DNA from 4 places in the Mesorhizobium sp. C395A genome. Region 2 is predicted to be linked to each of the others. Evidence: predicted binding sites of a transcription regulator. Region 2 holds the regulator's gene; each other region holds the start of a gene.
The links. The regulator LexA, encoded in region 2, represses DNA repair genes until DNA is damaged. The targets are predictions, from matches to a motif close to TGTTCNNNNTGTGTTCNG.

Region 1: NLY37_RS08605 (ImuA family protein) is a predicted target of LexA. The motif match lies at 1,566-1,583, and genes of this name have one in related genera.
Region 3: NLY37_RS01385 (PA0069 family radical SAM protein) is a predicted target of LexA. The motif match lies at 970-987, and genes of this name have one in related genera.
Region 4: parE (DNA topoisomerase IV subunit B) is a predicted target of LexA. The motif match lies at 1,605-1,622, and genes of this name have one in related genera.

Annotation. Positions count from the first base shown of each region.
Region 1 is NZ_CP100473.1:1,745,712-1,748,788, forward strand. It holds gene NLY37_RS08600 (Y-family DNA polymerase) at 1-841, opposite strand, end outside; gene NLY37_RS08605 (ImuA family protein) at 756-1,517, opposite strand; partial or broken gene dinB (DNA polymerase IV) at 1,697-2,816, shown strand; gene ligD (DNA ligase D) at 2,829-3,077, opposite strand, start outside.
Region 2 is NZ_CP100473.1:1,621,030-1,624,106, reverse strand. It holds gene kynU (kynureninase) at 1-458, opposite strand, end outside; gene NLY37_RS08090 (GntR family transcriptional regulator) at 626-1,390, shown strand; gene lexA (transcriptional repressor LexA) at 1,594-2,376, shown strand; gene NLY37_RS08080 (ComEC/Rec2 family competence protein) at 2,370-3,077, opposite strand, start outside.
Region 3 is NZ_CP100473.1:308,460-311,536, reverse strand. It holds gene NLY37_RS01395 (hypothetical protein) at 1-155, opposite strand, end outside; gene NLY37_RS01390 (glycosyltransferase) at 408-911, opposite strand; gene NLY37_RS01385 (PA0069 family radical SAM protein) at 1,062-2,216, shown strand; gene rnhB (ribonuclease HII) at 2,371-3,069, shown strand.
Region 4 is NZ_CP100473.1:2,157,671-2,160,747, forward strand. It holds gene NLY37_RS10745 (type II and III secretion system protein family protein) at 1-496, opposite strand, end outside; gene cpaB (Flp pilus assembly protein CpaB) at 530-1,435, opposite strand; gene parE (DNA topoisomerase IV subunit B) at 1,693-3,077, shown strand, end outside.

The DNA of each region.
Region 1 (3,077 bases), 120 kb from region 2:
CGCCGAGCCCCTTGGCCTCTAGGGCCTCGCAGAGGGTTGCGACGAGCTTGCCGGTATAGCGGGCCATGGTTTCGGCGGCGCCGATCGGCTCGCCGAAGGCCCGGCGAACCTCGATGAGTTCGGGAGATCGGGCGGGCTCGAAGGGTTCGCTGCGCCGCCCCATGGCCTGGTCCAGGCGACGGCCGAGCTCGGGCCCGAAGCGGAGGGTGAGCGAGGCGCGCGGCGCCGCCTCGACTTCGCCCACCCGCTCGAAGCCGAGCGTGAGCAGGCCTTCGACGATGTCCTGGGGAAGCCGCAGGGCGCCGATCGGAAGACCGCGCATAATCGCCGGGGCTTGCCCCACTGGCGCGACGAAGGTCGGCCGGGCGAGGAAGCGCGCGCAGGCATGAGCGGCTCCCCAGGTGTCGGCGACGGCGCCACGTGCATTGGTGCCGGAGGCTGCCATGCGCGACACCAGCCCCTCAAGCATCGTGTCCTCACCGCCATGCAGATGGTCGGCGCCCGTGGTGTCGATGATAAGTCCGTCGGGCGGATCGGCCGCGACGATCGGGGCATAGCGGAGCGACCAGAGCGCCATTCTATCGAGGGCCTCCGCATCGGCGGCTGCATCCAGGTCGAAGCTTAGCAGGTTGGGCACCAGGACCTGAGCCTTGCTCGCCGGCATGCCCACGCGCAGGCCGGCCGTGCGTGCCGCCGCATCGGCCGCCAGCACGAGCCGCCGGTTCCCCTGCCGGCCGAGCATGATGACCGGGGTTTCAGCCGATGGCGCGGACGGGCCCAGTGCGCGTCGCAAGCGATCGGTCGGCCAGGTCGGAAAATAGAGCGAGACGACCCTTGTCATCGCAGGCTTCCACTTCAAAGTCGGCGCTTTCTCCAGCCCGGGCGCGGATCAGTTCGAGCCGCCAGCGGGCGCGGCCGATACCGGGGACCGGCAGGGAGCGGGAGGGGAGCGCGGAGACGCGCCAGCGGGTGACCGCGGCGGTCGGTTGTCCAAAATCGGTCGCTTCGGTTTGTCGGCGCCAACGGCGGATAGCTATGCCGATGGCGCCGGAGGCTTCGGCGGCCAGTTGCAGTCGGCGGGAGGCGGTCATGGAGAGGCGGGCCAGTTCGGCAACCACGGCGCCTAGCCCACCATGGCGAAGCCCTTCTTCAAAACAGGCGAGCACTGAGGCTTCGTCACCGGCCTCGACATAGACGACCCGCCCGGGCAACAGGCCGGCTTGGGCGAGGGCAGGGGCGAAGAGGTCCTGCCGCGTGACACACCAGAGCACCTTGCCCTTGGTGCGCGCGGCAATCCCGGCCGCAAAGAGCGCCGCCGCAGCGCCGTCAATCGCCCCGTTGCGGCCACCGGCAACCTCATGCAGCGCCCCGAGCGCCAGCCCGCCTCCCGGCAAGACCTTGTCGATCGTGGGAACGCCGAAAGGAAGCGTCGCGCGGTTACGCGCCGGCCCGCCTTCGAGGCGCGCGATTCGCTCACGAAGCGCGGCGATAGCAGGGCTGGCGGCCGGCTGACCCATGAACGAAACACTCTCAAACTGTCTTCCCAATGGATTTCGGGGCTGATATGTTCCTTATTTGTTCTCTTTGGTGTCCGAGAGTCAATCGGACTCGTTGCTCCGCTCCGAGAGTTGATCCCAGACTGCACTCGATCGAGTTGCGGTCTAATGATGTGCCCAGGTGATACAGGGACGACGATATGAGCGAGGGAAGCGACAGCAGCCAAGAAGCCGATGCACCGCGGGAAGGCACAGCCATTCTTCGCAAGATCATCCATGTCGATATGGATGCCTTTTTCGCCTCGGTCGAACAGCGCGACAATCCGGACCTACGCGGCAAGCCTGTGGCAGTCGGCGGCTCGGCGGCGCGGGGCGTGGTGGCCGCTGCGAGCTACGAGGCCAGAGAGTTCGGGGTGCGATCGGCCATGCCCTCGATTACCGCAAAACGAAAATGTCCCGAGCTGATCTTCGTGCCGCCGCGCTTTGACGCCTACCGGGCCGTCTCCCAGCAGATCCACGCGATATTCGCCGCGCACACGCCACTCATTGAACCGCTCTCGCTCGACGAGGCCTATCTCGACGTCACCGACAATCTGCAGGGCATCCCAATCGCCACGACGATCGCGGAAATGATCCGCGCTAAAATCAAGTCCGAAACCGGCCTGACGGCCTCGGCCGGCGTCAGCTACAACAAATTCCTGGCCAAGCTCGCCTCCGGCCAGAACAAGCCCGATGGGCTGTTCGTCATCACTCCGAAGCAGGGTCCCGCCTTTGTCGAAGCCTTGCCTGTGCGGAAATTTCATGGTGTCGGCCCGGCGACTGCCGACAAAATGGCTCGGCTGGGCATCGAGACCGGCGCCGACCTGCGTGCACAGAGCCTGGCGTTCCTGGAGGAGAAGTTCGGGAAGGCCGTACTATTACTGGATCGCCCGGGGCATCGACGAACGCCCGGTGCGGGCCGACCGCGAGCGCAAGTCCGTGGGGGCCGAGGACACCTTTGCGAGCGATTTATTTGACCTCGAAAGTGCTCGCAAGGAGTTGGCGCCATTGGTTGCCAAGGTCTGGCGGTATTGCAAGGAAAGATCGATCCAGGGTCGCACGGTGACATTGAAGGTGAAATTCGCCGACTTCCAGCAGATCACGCGCAGCCGCACGATCGGAGGCGTCATCGAGGGCGAAGCCGACCTAGCGACCGTCAGCGGCACCCTCCTCGATCAGGTATTTCCTGTCAGCAAGGGGATCCGCCTGCTCGGGGTGACACTTTCAAACCTAACCGGAGCGCGAACCGAGGCCCATCGGCAGATGTCGCTGACGATCTAGGACTGGCTGCACCTATCGGACTGCTTTTCGGATCCACTCTGTCAGCGTTTGCTCGACGTCCGAATAGCCTTCCCACGCGTCGGACTCCTGAGCCCGAGCGGCGGCAGCGAAAACGTCAAACGCGCTGGCACTCTTGAAGGTCGGCAGTTCATCCCAAGTGACGGGTACGGCGCATGACGCACCGGATCGCGCCCGGGTCGACCACGGGCAAATTGCGGTGGCTCCCTGTCCGTTGCGCAGATAGTCGATGAACATGCGGCC
Region 2 (3,077 bases):
TCGACGCCCTCCAGCCGCAGCCGCGTTCCCGGCCGGGTCGAGGCGACGCCTTCGGCCATGTAGAGGTCGGTCGGGAAACTGTCGCCCTCGGCAACGATGACCGACCGATCCGGCCGCATGCCGAGCGCTGCGTGCAGCAGCTTGTAGATGTTGATCGAGGTTGTGTCGCAGACCACCGTCTGCCCATCAGCCGCGCCGATCAGTCGCCCGAGCTGATCTCCGAGTTCCACCGGCATGTTGAACCAGCCGGCGGTGTTCCAGGCGCGAATGAGATCGTGCGCCCATTCCTGCGTGGCGGCCTGCTGCAGTTCGCTGAAGACGACCGCTGACGCGGCGCCCAGGGAATTGCCGTCGAGATAAATCACGCCTTGCGGCAAGACAAAGCGTTCGCGCATGGAGCGCAGCGGATCGGCGGCATCCATTGCTTCGATTGTAGCGAGATCGGGTGTCGTGCTCATGATCCGGCGCCCCTCCATGGACAAACGCGCGCGGCGGAGCCTGCCGCCCAAACATGCCGGCGATCTTGAGTGGTCGCCCTTGAACTGTCAAACATTATATATAATTCACCCATTGAAAGGCTTTGATATATAATGATCCGCCGAGCATTTATGTCTGATGGATCACGATGCTGGATGACGAGCAGACCTCGAAGACGGAAGTGGCCTATCGGCTGCTCAGGCGCGATATTCTTGCGACCCGGCTGGCGCCTGCCGCGCCGTTGAAGCTGAGCACGCTGCGCAACACCTACGGCATCGGCTGGACGCCGTTGCGCGAGGCGCTGTCGCGGCTGGAGGCGGAACGGCTTGTGACCGCCATCAGCAACCGCGGGTTTGCGGTCGCTCCCGTCTCTCGGGCGGAGCTCGAGGATTTGGCGCGTGCGCGGCTGGTGGTCGAACTGCCCCTGCTGGTGGAATCGGTCGAGAAGGGCGACCGTGAGTGGGAAGACGCGGTCGTTGCCGCCCACTATCGTCTCTCACGGTGCGGGTCTGTTCTCGACGATCCATCGGATGATGCGGTCGACGCGTGGTACGAAAAACACGATGCCTTCCATGCGGCCCTGCTCAGTGCCGCGACATCCAGCTGGCTGCTGCGCTTCAATGCGACGATTTCCGACCAATTGCATCGCCATCACCGCTTTCTGGGTCTGGCCCCGACGCTGCGCGCCGCCGCCGGCCGCACGGATGGACACCGGAAGGCCGTGGCGGCCCTGCGCGACGCCGTGGCGATCGAACACCATACCGCCCTGATGGAAGCGGCCCTCGATCGCGACGTCGAACGTGCGAAAACTCTGATGACCGCTCACATCGGCTACACGCTGCAGGTCTATGCCCAGAGTGAACCCGGCGCGGATGCTGCGCAGCCCCGTCCGAAAAGGAAGCGGCGGTCGTAGCCGACGCGCAGGGCACTTTGGCTTCGTTTCACCCGTTGCCGGCAAATGGGCGCAGGCGGGGCTCGCAGCGCCGAACGTTACGCTGAACAAAACGTCAACACATTCATTAAACTTTAAAAGGTTGCGGAACACAACTGGAACAGATAGTGTTTGTTCTGGGTTTGTTTTTTCCGATTCTGGTTGCAGAACCCCTGGGGGCCGCGATGCTGACGCGCAAACAACATGAGCTTCTGATGTTCATCCATGAACGCCTGAAGGAGAGCGGAATCCCGCCGTCCTTCGATGAGATGAAGGAAGCGCTCGACCTCGCCTCCAAGTCCGGCATCCACCGCCTGATCACGGCGCTTGAGGAGCGCGGTTTCATTCGCCGGCTGCCGAACCGGGCGCGCGCGCTGGAAGTGCTGCGGCTGCCCGACTCGATCGCACCAGGCCTCAACGCGGCGAGGAAGTTTTCGCCGAGCGTCATTCAGGGCAGTCTTGGTCAAGCCGGCCAAGGGCAAGGCGGCCAAGGACAAGGCGGGATGGGCCAAGGCGGTCTCGGCCGCCAGATCAAGGCGGGCTCGCCGTCGCGTTCGATGTCTGCCGGCAATGACGATGCCGTTTCCGCGATTTCAATCCCGGTGATGGGACGCATCGCCGCCGGCGTGCCGATCGACGCCATCCAGCATCAGACCCATTCGATCTCGGTGCCGCCCGACATGATCATGGGCGGTGAACACTACGCACTCGAGGTCAAGGGCGATTCGATGATTGAGGCCGGCATTTTCGATGGCGACACGGTCATCATCCGCAATGCCGACACGGCCAGCCCCGGCGAGATCGTAGTGGCGTTGGTCGACGATGAGGAAGCGACCCTGAAACGCTTCCGCCGCAAGGGGGCCTCGATCGCCCTGGAAGCCGCCAACCCGGCCTACGAGACCCGCATTTTTGGGCCGGACAGGGTGAAGGTGCAGGGCAAGCTTGTCGGATTGATCCGGCGCTACTGAGCCGGCTTGGGTTTGTACTTTTCACGCTGGTTGTAGGGCGGCAGGCCGCGCGCTTCGCGGGAGAAGCGGCGTTGCTCGTGCCAGGGGCGATACGGCTTGTCGACGGCGAAGCGGATGGTTGGCGCTGCCGCTGCCGATTGCGGATCGAAGAAGACAGCGGCGCTGCCGTCGCGGGCGAGCTGCTTCTTCGTCACGACCAGCACCAGCGGGTCGCGGCACGGATTGTAGGCCGTGGCGTCATCGATGACGATCAGGCTAGCGAAGGCACAGGCCGGCCGCGCCGTCTTGCGGTCTTTGGCAAGGGCTACAATGGCTCCGGAAGGGTGTCGGGCGATACAGAGATCGCCCATGCAATAGAAGGGCGACCCGGGCGGCAGATCGAGCGGATCGAGATCGAACCGCGTATCTGTTGCCTCGAAAATCTCGGGCGGGATAATGGTTTCGGCCCGCAGCGCCCGTTTCCAATTGTCCGTGGTGAATTCGTTGGAGCGTTCGCGGTTGAGGGCGAGTTCGCCGCCACCTATCGGCATGGCCACCAGATGTGCGTCCTCGGATATGAGCACGTCGGGCGTAAGCACCTGCGGCACCGTCAACAGGCCGGCCAGCGCGAAAGGCACGGCCGCCAGCCTGAGCCAGGTGGTGGCCATGGTGGCGATGACGAGGGCGACCGCCACCAACAGCACCGAGCGGATGGAGATCAG
Region 3 (3,077 bases), 1.3 Mb from region 2:
CGGGCAAGCACGAACATCGGCAGCCATGCGGGATTTTCGCGCAGGTCGGACAGATAGGTCGGGATACGCACCGCAATGCGGCGGAGCAGGCTGCCGTTGCGGGCAATGGCTTCCAGACTGGGGGCGCCGGATTTGTCAGGGGACGAAAGGTTCATCGGGGTCCTCAGATATGAACGGCAGCAACGACGACGCGGTGCTTGCTTACCGCTCCGGCACTACCCAAACCCCGATATCCCGCATCAACGGAATGCTAATCCCGCGTCAGCTTTTGTGCAATGCACAATAGCTTTTTGCGGCGAAAAAGAGGGATGGTGCTGCGACCGTGCCAATGCGGATGAGACGCCGACGCTGCTCCTCATCCGCCCTTCGGGCACCCTTCTCCCTGGGAACGGGAAAAGGGAGAAACATCACTTCTTCGGCGCCAGCCAGATTTCGGCGTCCAGCCGCCTGGTGGCGAGACCGCGCGCAAGGGCTTCGGCGCTGTGCGCGTTCTTCGACAGGGCAGCGGCCTGGCGCTTGCTGATGACCAGCCCTTCGGCCAGCGCCCGGTTGCCCGAAAACACCCGTGACAGGAACGGCGTGCGGCTGCCGCGCGCACGGCAAAAGCGCGCCGGCATGGTTTGCCGCGCCGTGTGAGCGACAACGTCGTCGATCCAGCCCTCCGCCAGCCTTGCGCCGGGTTCCAGAAACAGCAGCCAGTCACCCTTCGCCTGCCTGATTCCCGCGGCAATGCCGCCGACCACGAAGTGGCAGCCGGCATGATCGGCAACCCGATGCGTCTGGTCGGTCGAGCCGGTGTCGCAGACGATGACATCGCGCACCACGCCCTCGACCGCGCCGCCGATCAACGAGGCGAGCGTGCGGGCAAGGCCTTCTTCGTCATCCCGGGTTTCGATGAGAACGCTGAGCATTTTTAGCCGAATAGCGGAAAGCCCTGCGCAGCGCCAGTTTTGCATGGCCCAACGAAAAAGTTCTTGCTTTGTTCTCATCAGCGAAATAGGATTATTTTCATGAACAGAGCGATTCGACAGCCAGCCGACAGTCCTTGGGAAAGGGCCAAAATGGAACATATCGTGCGTGCGGACATTGCTGCTTTCGGAGCAGGGCGAGCCGAGATGGCCAATGCGATGATCGAACAGAGCGGCATGCGCGTCCGTCCGGATCGCAACCGCGGCCGTTCCGCGGGCATCAACCCGTCCGGCCGGTTCGAGCCGGTCAGCCGGCATGTGTTCGACGACGGCTGGAATTCGCTGGAGGAATTGCCGCCGTTCAAGACCGAAGTGCAGGTCGAGAAGCCGCGCACCATCATCACCCGCAACGAATCGCCCGACATTTCCTTCGACCGCTCGATCAACCCCTATCGCGGCTGCGAGCATGGCTGCGTCTATTGTTTCGCCCGGCCGACGCATTCCTTCATGGGCCTGTCGCCGGGGCTGGATTTCGAAGCGAAGCTGTTTGCCAAGCCGGATGCGGCGCGGCTGCTCGACAAGGAACTATCGAAGGATGGCTATCAGCCGCGCACCATCGCCATCGGCACCAACACCGATCCCTACCAGCCGATCGAGAAACAATACCGGATTATGCGCGAGATCCTCGAAGTGCTGGAGGCGCGCGGCCATCCGGTCGGCATCGTCACCAAATCCCATCTGGTGACGCGCGACATCGACATCTTGTCGCGCATGGCCGAACGCGGGCTGGCCAAGGTGGCGCTGTCGGTGACGACGATGGACCGCATGCTGGCGCGCACCATGGAGCCACGCGCGTCGACGCCGACCAAGCGCCTCGAGGCGATCCGGCAGCTTTCCGATGCCGGCATCCCGGCCTCTGTCATGGTGGCGCCGATCATCCCCGGCCTGACCGACCAGGAGATGGAGCGTATCCTCGATTCGGCACGCGCCGCAGGCGCCCGCGAGGCCGGCTATGTGATCCTGCGCCTGCCGCTCGAGGTGGCGCCGATCTTCAAGGACTGGCTGCTGCGCCATTATCCCGACCGCTACCGGCACGTGATGTCGCTGATCCGTTCGATGCGCGACGGCAAGGACTATGATTCGGAATGGGGCAAGCGGATGAAAGGCGCCGGCCCCTATGCCTGGCAGATCGGCCGGCGCTTCGAGATCACGGCCAAGCGGCTCGGCCTCAACGCCGAGCGGCGCACGCTCCGAACCGACCAGTTTGTAGCCGCCGCCAAGGCGACCGAGCAGCTGATGCTGCTCTGAAAGTAGCGCCTGCCCTGCCCTCGTGGTTGGCAGGCGACCCAAGAATCCCGTCCGGCCTGTCCCCCGGCCTGCAGACGGTGCCCTCCCGGTCTTGCCCCACTCGACCCTGGAGGGACTTGCGGAGAATCGGAGCCGATGCGAACCTCGCCGCAACATGGCTCGCGCGCGTTCCGATTCTCCGCTTCTTTTCGAAATCGTCGAAAAGCCCGACTTCTCCTTCGAGACGAAGGCGATGGCCGAAGGCCTGTGGCCGGTGGCAGGCATGGACGAGGCCGGCCGCGGTCCGCTGGCGGGGCCGGTGGTGGCGGCGGCCGTGATCCTCGATCCCGCCAACATTCCCGACGGGCTCGACGATTCCAAACGGCTCAACCATTTGCAGCGCGAGGCGCTGTTCCTGAAAATCCTGGGGTCAGCGCTCGGCGTGTCGATGGCCTCGGTCAGCGCCGAAGGCATTGACGGCAGCAACATCCTCAAGGCCAGCCTGGAAGCCATGCGCCGCGCCCTTGCCGGCCTGCCGATCCAGGCGAAGCTGGCGCTGGCCGATGGCCGCGATGTGCCGCCGGGCCTCCTCTGCGAAGGCCGCGCGCTGATCAAGGGCGACCAGCGCTCGCAATCGATCGCCGCCGCCTCGATTGTCGCCAAGGTGATGCGCGACCGCATGATGTGCGGCTGCGGCAGCCACCACGAACGCTACGGGTTCGAAGTCCATATGGGCTACGCCACCGTGCGGCACCGCATCGCGATCGAAGCGCATGGTCAGGTGGCAAGGCTGCACCGGGCATCATTCGCGCCGTTCAGGCTGGGTGGAGTTGAGGTGATGGAAGAAGAAGGGTTTGTCGGATTGGACAGCTAAATCTCCCC
Region 4 (3,077 bases), 540 kb from region 2:
TGCTTGCCTTCTCGGCGGCGACCGCGTCATCGGCCTCGCCCGACAGCACGACGCGGCCATTGGCCGAGCCGACCTTGATCTTGGCGTCCGGCACGCTGGCGCGAATGGTGCTGGCCAGCTGGTCGGTGTCCAGCGTCACCTCGATGTCGACGGTGCCGACCAACTGCTTGTTCTCGTCGAACAGTGCGATGCCGGTGGTGCCGAGATTGTTGCCCAGCACATAGAAGGATTTGTCGGTCAGCGGATTGACGTTGGCGATCTCCGGATCGCCGATGACGATCTGGTAGAAGGCGGCATTGGTCATGACCGTCTTCGGCTTGCCCTTGGCTACCTTGATCGACGCATTCGTTGTCGACGAGACATGGACGATATCGTTGTCGGCCTTGGCTGGCGCACTGAGGCCGAGCATTGCGGCCGCGGCGAGGCAAGCCCCCACCGCAAGCGCCCGCATTGTGCGCAGCCCTTTCGTCGTCTGAAATGCATGAAGTCCCGACATCTGTCCCGTCCTTCGCCCGGTCCCCACCGGCAGTTATTGCTGGTCCCGCGCAGGAACCTGGTATTCTTCGACCTGCGTGCCGCGCGTCACGATGATCGTCTTGAATTTCGGCTTCTCAGGCTCCTTGGTCGCGGCAGTGAACAGCGCGCCGGCAGCGGCCTGGACGCCGGAGGCGACCGATCCGCCGAAGGACGAGATGGTGGTGACGCCGTCCTTGGCGGCACCACCGTCGGCGGCCGAGCGGAGCGACAGCGACAAGGTGCCGACGGTGCGGGCAAGCGCCACTTTCTGCGCGCCTTCGGTCGTCACCTCGATGGTCACGGAATTGGCGATCTGCGGCGTGGTCTGGCGCTCGTCGGCGCCCTGTCCGACGGTCAGCACCTTGGCGTCGGAGACGACGATCTCGGAGGTAACGGTCGATCCGGCAGCGCCCTGCGCGTTCTTGGCCACTTCCTGGATTTCGCCCGCATCGCGTGTCAGCACCACGTCGACCCGGTCGCCCGGCATGACGAAGCCGCCGACGCCGGCGATCTCGTCGGTGCGGATTGTCACCGCCCGCATGCCGGGCGTCATCATGTTGGACAGCGTCGCGCGGCCGTTCGGCCCCGACAATTTGCTGATCAGCACCGGCTCGTTGATCTCGATCGGCGACAATACCACGCGGCTGCCTTCGGCGAGCAATGCATTGACTGTGGTGAACGCGCCCTGCGGCACCGAATCCTCGGACCATGGGATTTCGCTGAGCTGCGCCCGGTCAAGCTCCATGCCGTAACGCAGCGGCGCATTGGCCACCACGATGGTCTTGAAGACGACCTTGGGGACGGCGGGCGCCGGGATCGACGCCGTTTTCTCTTCGGCATCGGCCTTGGCCTGGCTTTTCACCCAGAAATCCGCGGCAAAGATTGAAATCGCGCCGAAGACGGCAGCGATGCCAATCATCGTTATGGCCTTGCCCCTCACAACCAACCCCTGACTCTCGTGGTCTTTTGTTTTGTTGGGGCGACGCTAGGCCGCTTTGTTAAAGATTCAGGAATCCCAGCGGCTCCGCACGGACCTATTTCCGCCGGCTTGGTTATCGAAAGGTTTTAGGATAAGAAGGGGTTAATCCCCGAACGTAACAGGAACTTCCGTCGCTTGGCGCCGAAAAGCGTGGCAGTATCGACGGGTGATTCGCGGCACCGGATTCTATGGCAGGCATGGACGACAACAACGATCTTTTCGGCAATCTGGAAAAGCAGCCGCAACCGGCTCGGACACCTTCGCGCCCGGCCGACCCGCTGGTGCAGGCCACGAAGCGTCCTGCCGCGACCAAGGACGGCAGCGAGGGCTATAGCGCCGCCGACATCGAGGTGCTGGAGGGGCTGGAGCCGGTGCGGCGCCGTCCCGGCATGTATATTGGCGGCACCGACGACAAGGCGATGCACCATCTGTTTGCCGAGGTCATCGACAATTCGATGGACGAGGCGGTCGCCGGCCATGCCACCTTCATCGATGTTGAGCTGTCGGCCGACGGGTTTCTGACCGTTACCGACAATGGCCGCGGCATCCCGGTCGATCCGCATCCGAAATTCAAGAAGCCGGCGCTCGAAGTCATCATGACGACGCTGCATTCGGGCGGCAAGTTCGATAGCAAGGTCTATGAGACCTCCGGCGGTCTGCACGGTGTCGGCGTCTCGGTCGTCAATGCGCTGTCGGACCATCTCGAAGTCGAAGTCGCGCGCGGTCGCCAGCTTTACCGCCAAAGGTTCTCGCGCGGCGTTCCGGTGAGCGGGCTGGAGCAGCTCGGCGAAGTGCACAACCGGCGCGGCACCAAAATCCGCTTCCATCCCGACGAGCAGATTTTCGGCAAGGGCGCCGCCTTCGAGCCGGCGCGGCTCTATCGCATGACCCGCTCGAAAGCCTATCTGTTCGGCGGCGTCGAGATCCGCTGGAGCTGCGACCTATCGCTGATCAAGGAAAAGGACCAGACGCCGGCCAAGGCGGAGTTCCATTTCCCCGGCGGCTTGAAGGACTATCTCAAGGCATCGCTCGGCGATGATTTCCAGGTGACCCGCGAAATCTTCGCCGGCAAGAGCGAAAAACAGGGCGGCCACGGCTCGCTGGAATGGGCGGTGACCTGGTTCGGCGGCGACGGCTTCGTCAACTCCTACTGCAACACCATCCCGACCGGCGAAGGCGGCACGCATGAGGCCGGCTTTCGCAATGTACTGACGCGCGGGCTTCGCGCCTATGCCGACCTGGTCGGCAACAAGCGCGCCTCGATCGTCACCTCCGAAGACGTTATGATCTCGGCGGCCGGCATGCTGTCGGTTTTCATCCGCGAGCCGGAATTCGTCGGCCAGACCAAGGACAGGCTGGCAACGATCGAAGCCATTCGCATTGTCGAGACCGCCATCCGCGATCCCTTCGACCACTGGCTGGCCGACAATCCGCAGGAAGCCTCCAAGCTGCTGGAATGGGTGATTGCGCGCGCCGACGAGCGGGTGCGCCGGCGCCAGGAAAAGGAAGTGTCGCGCAAGAGCGCGGTGCGCAAGCTGCGCCTTCCCGGCAAGCTCGCCGACTGCACGCAGAACGCCGCCGC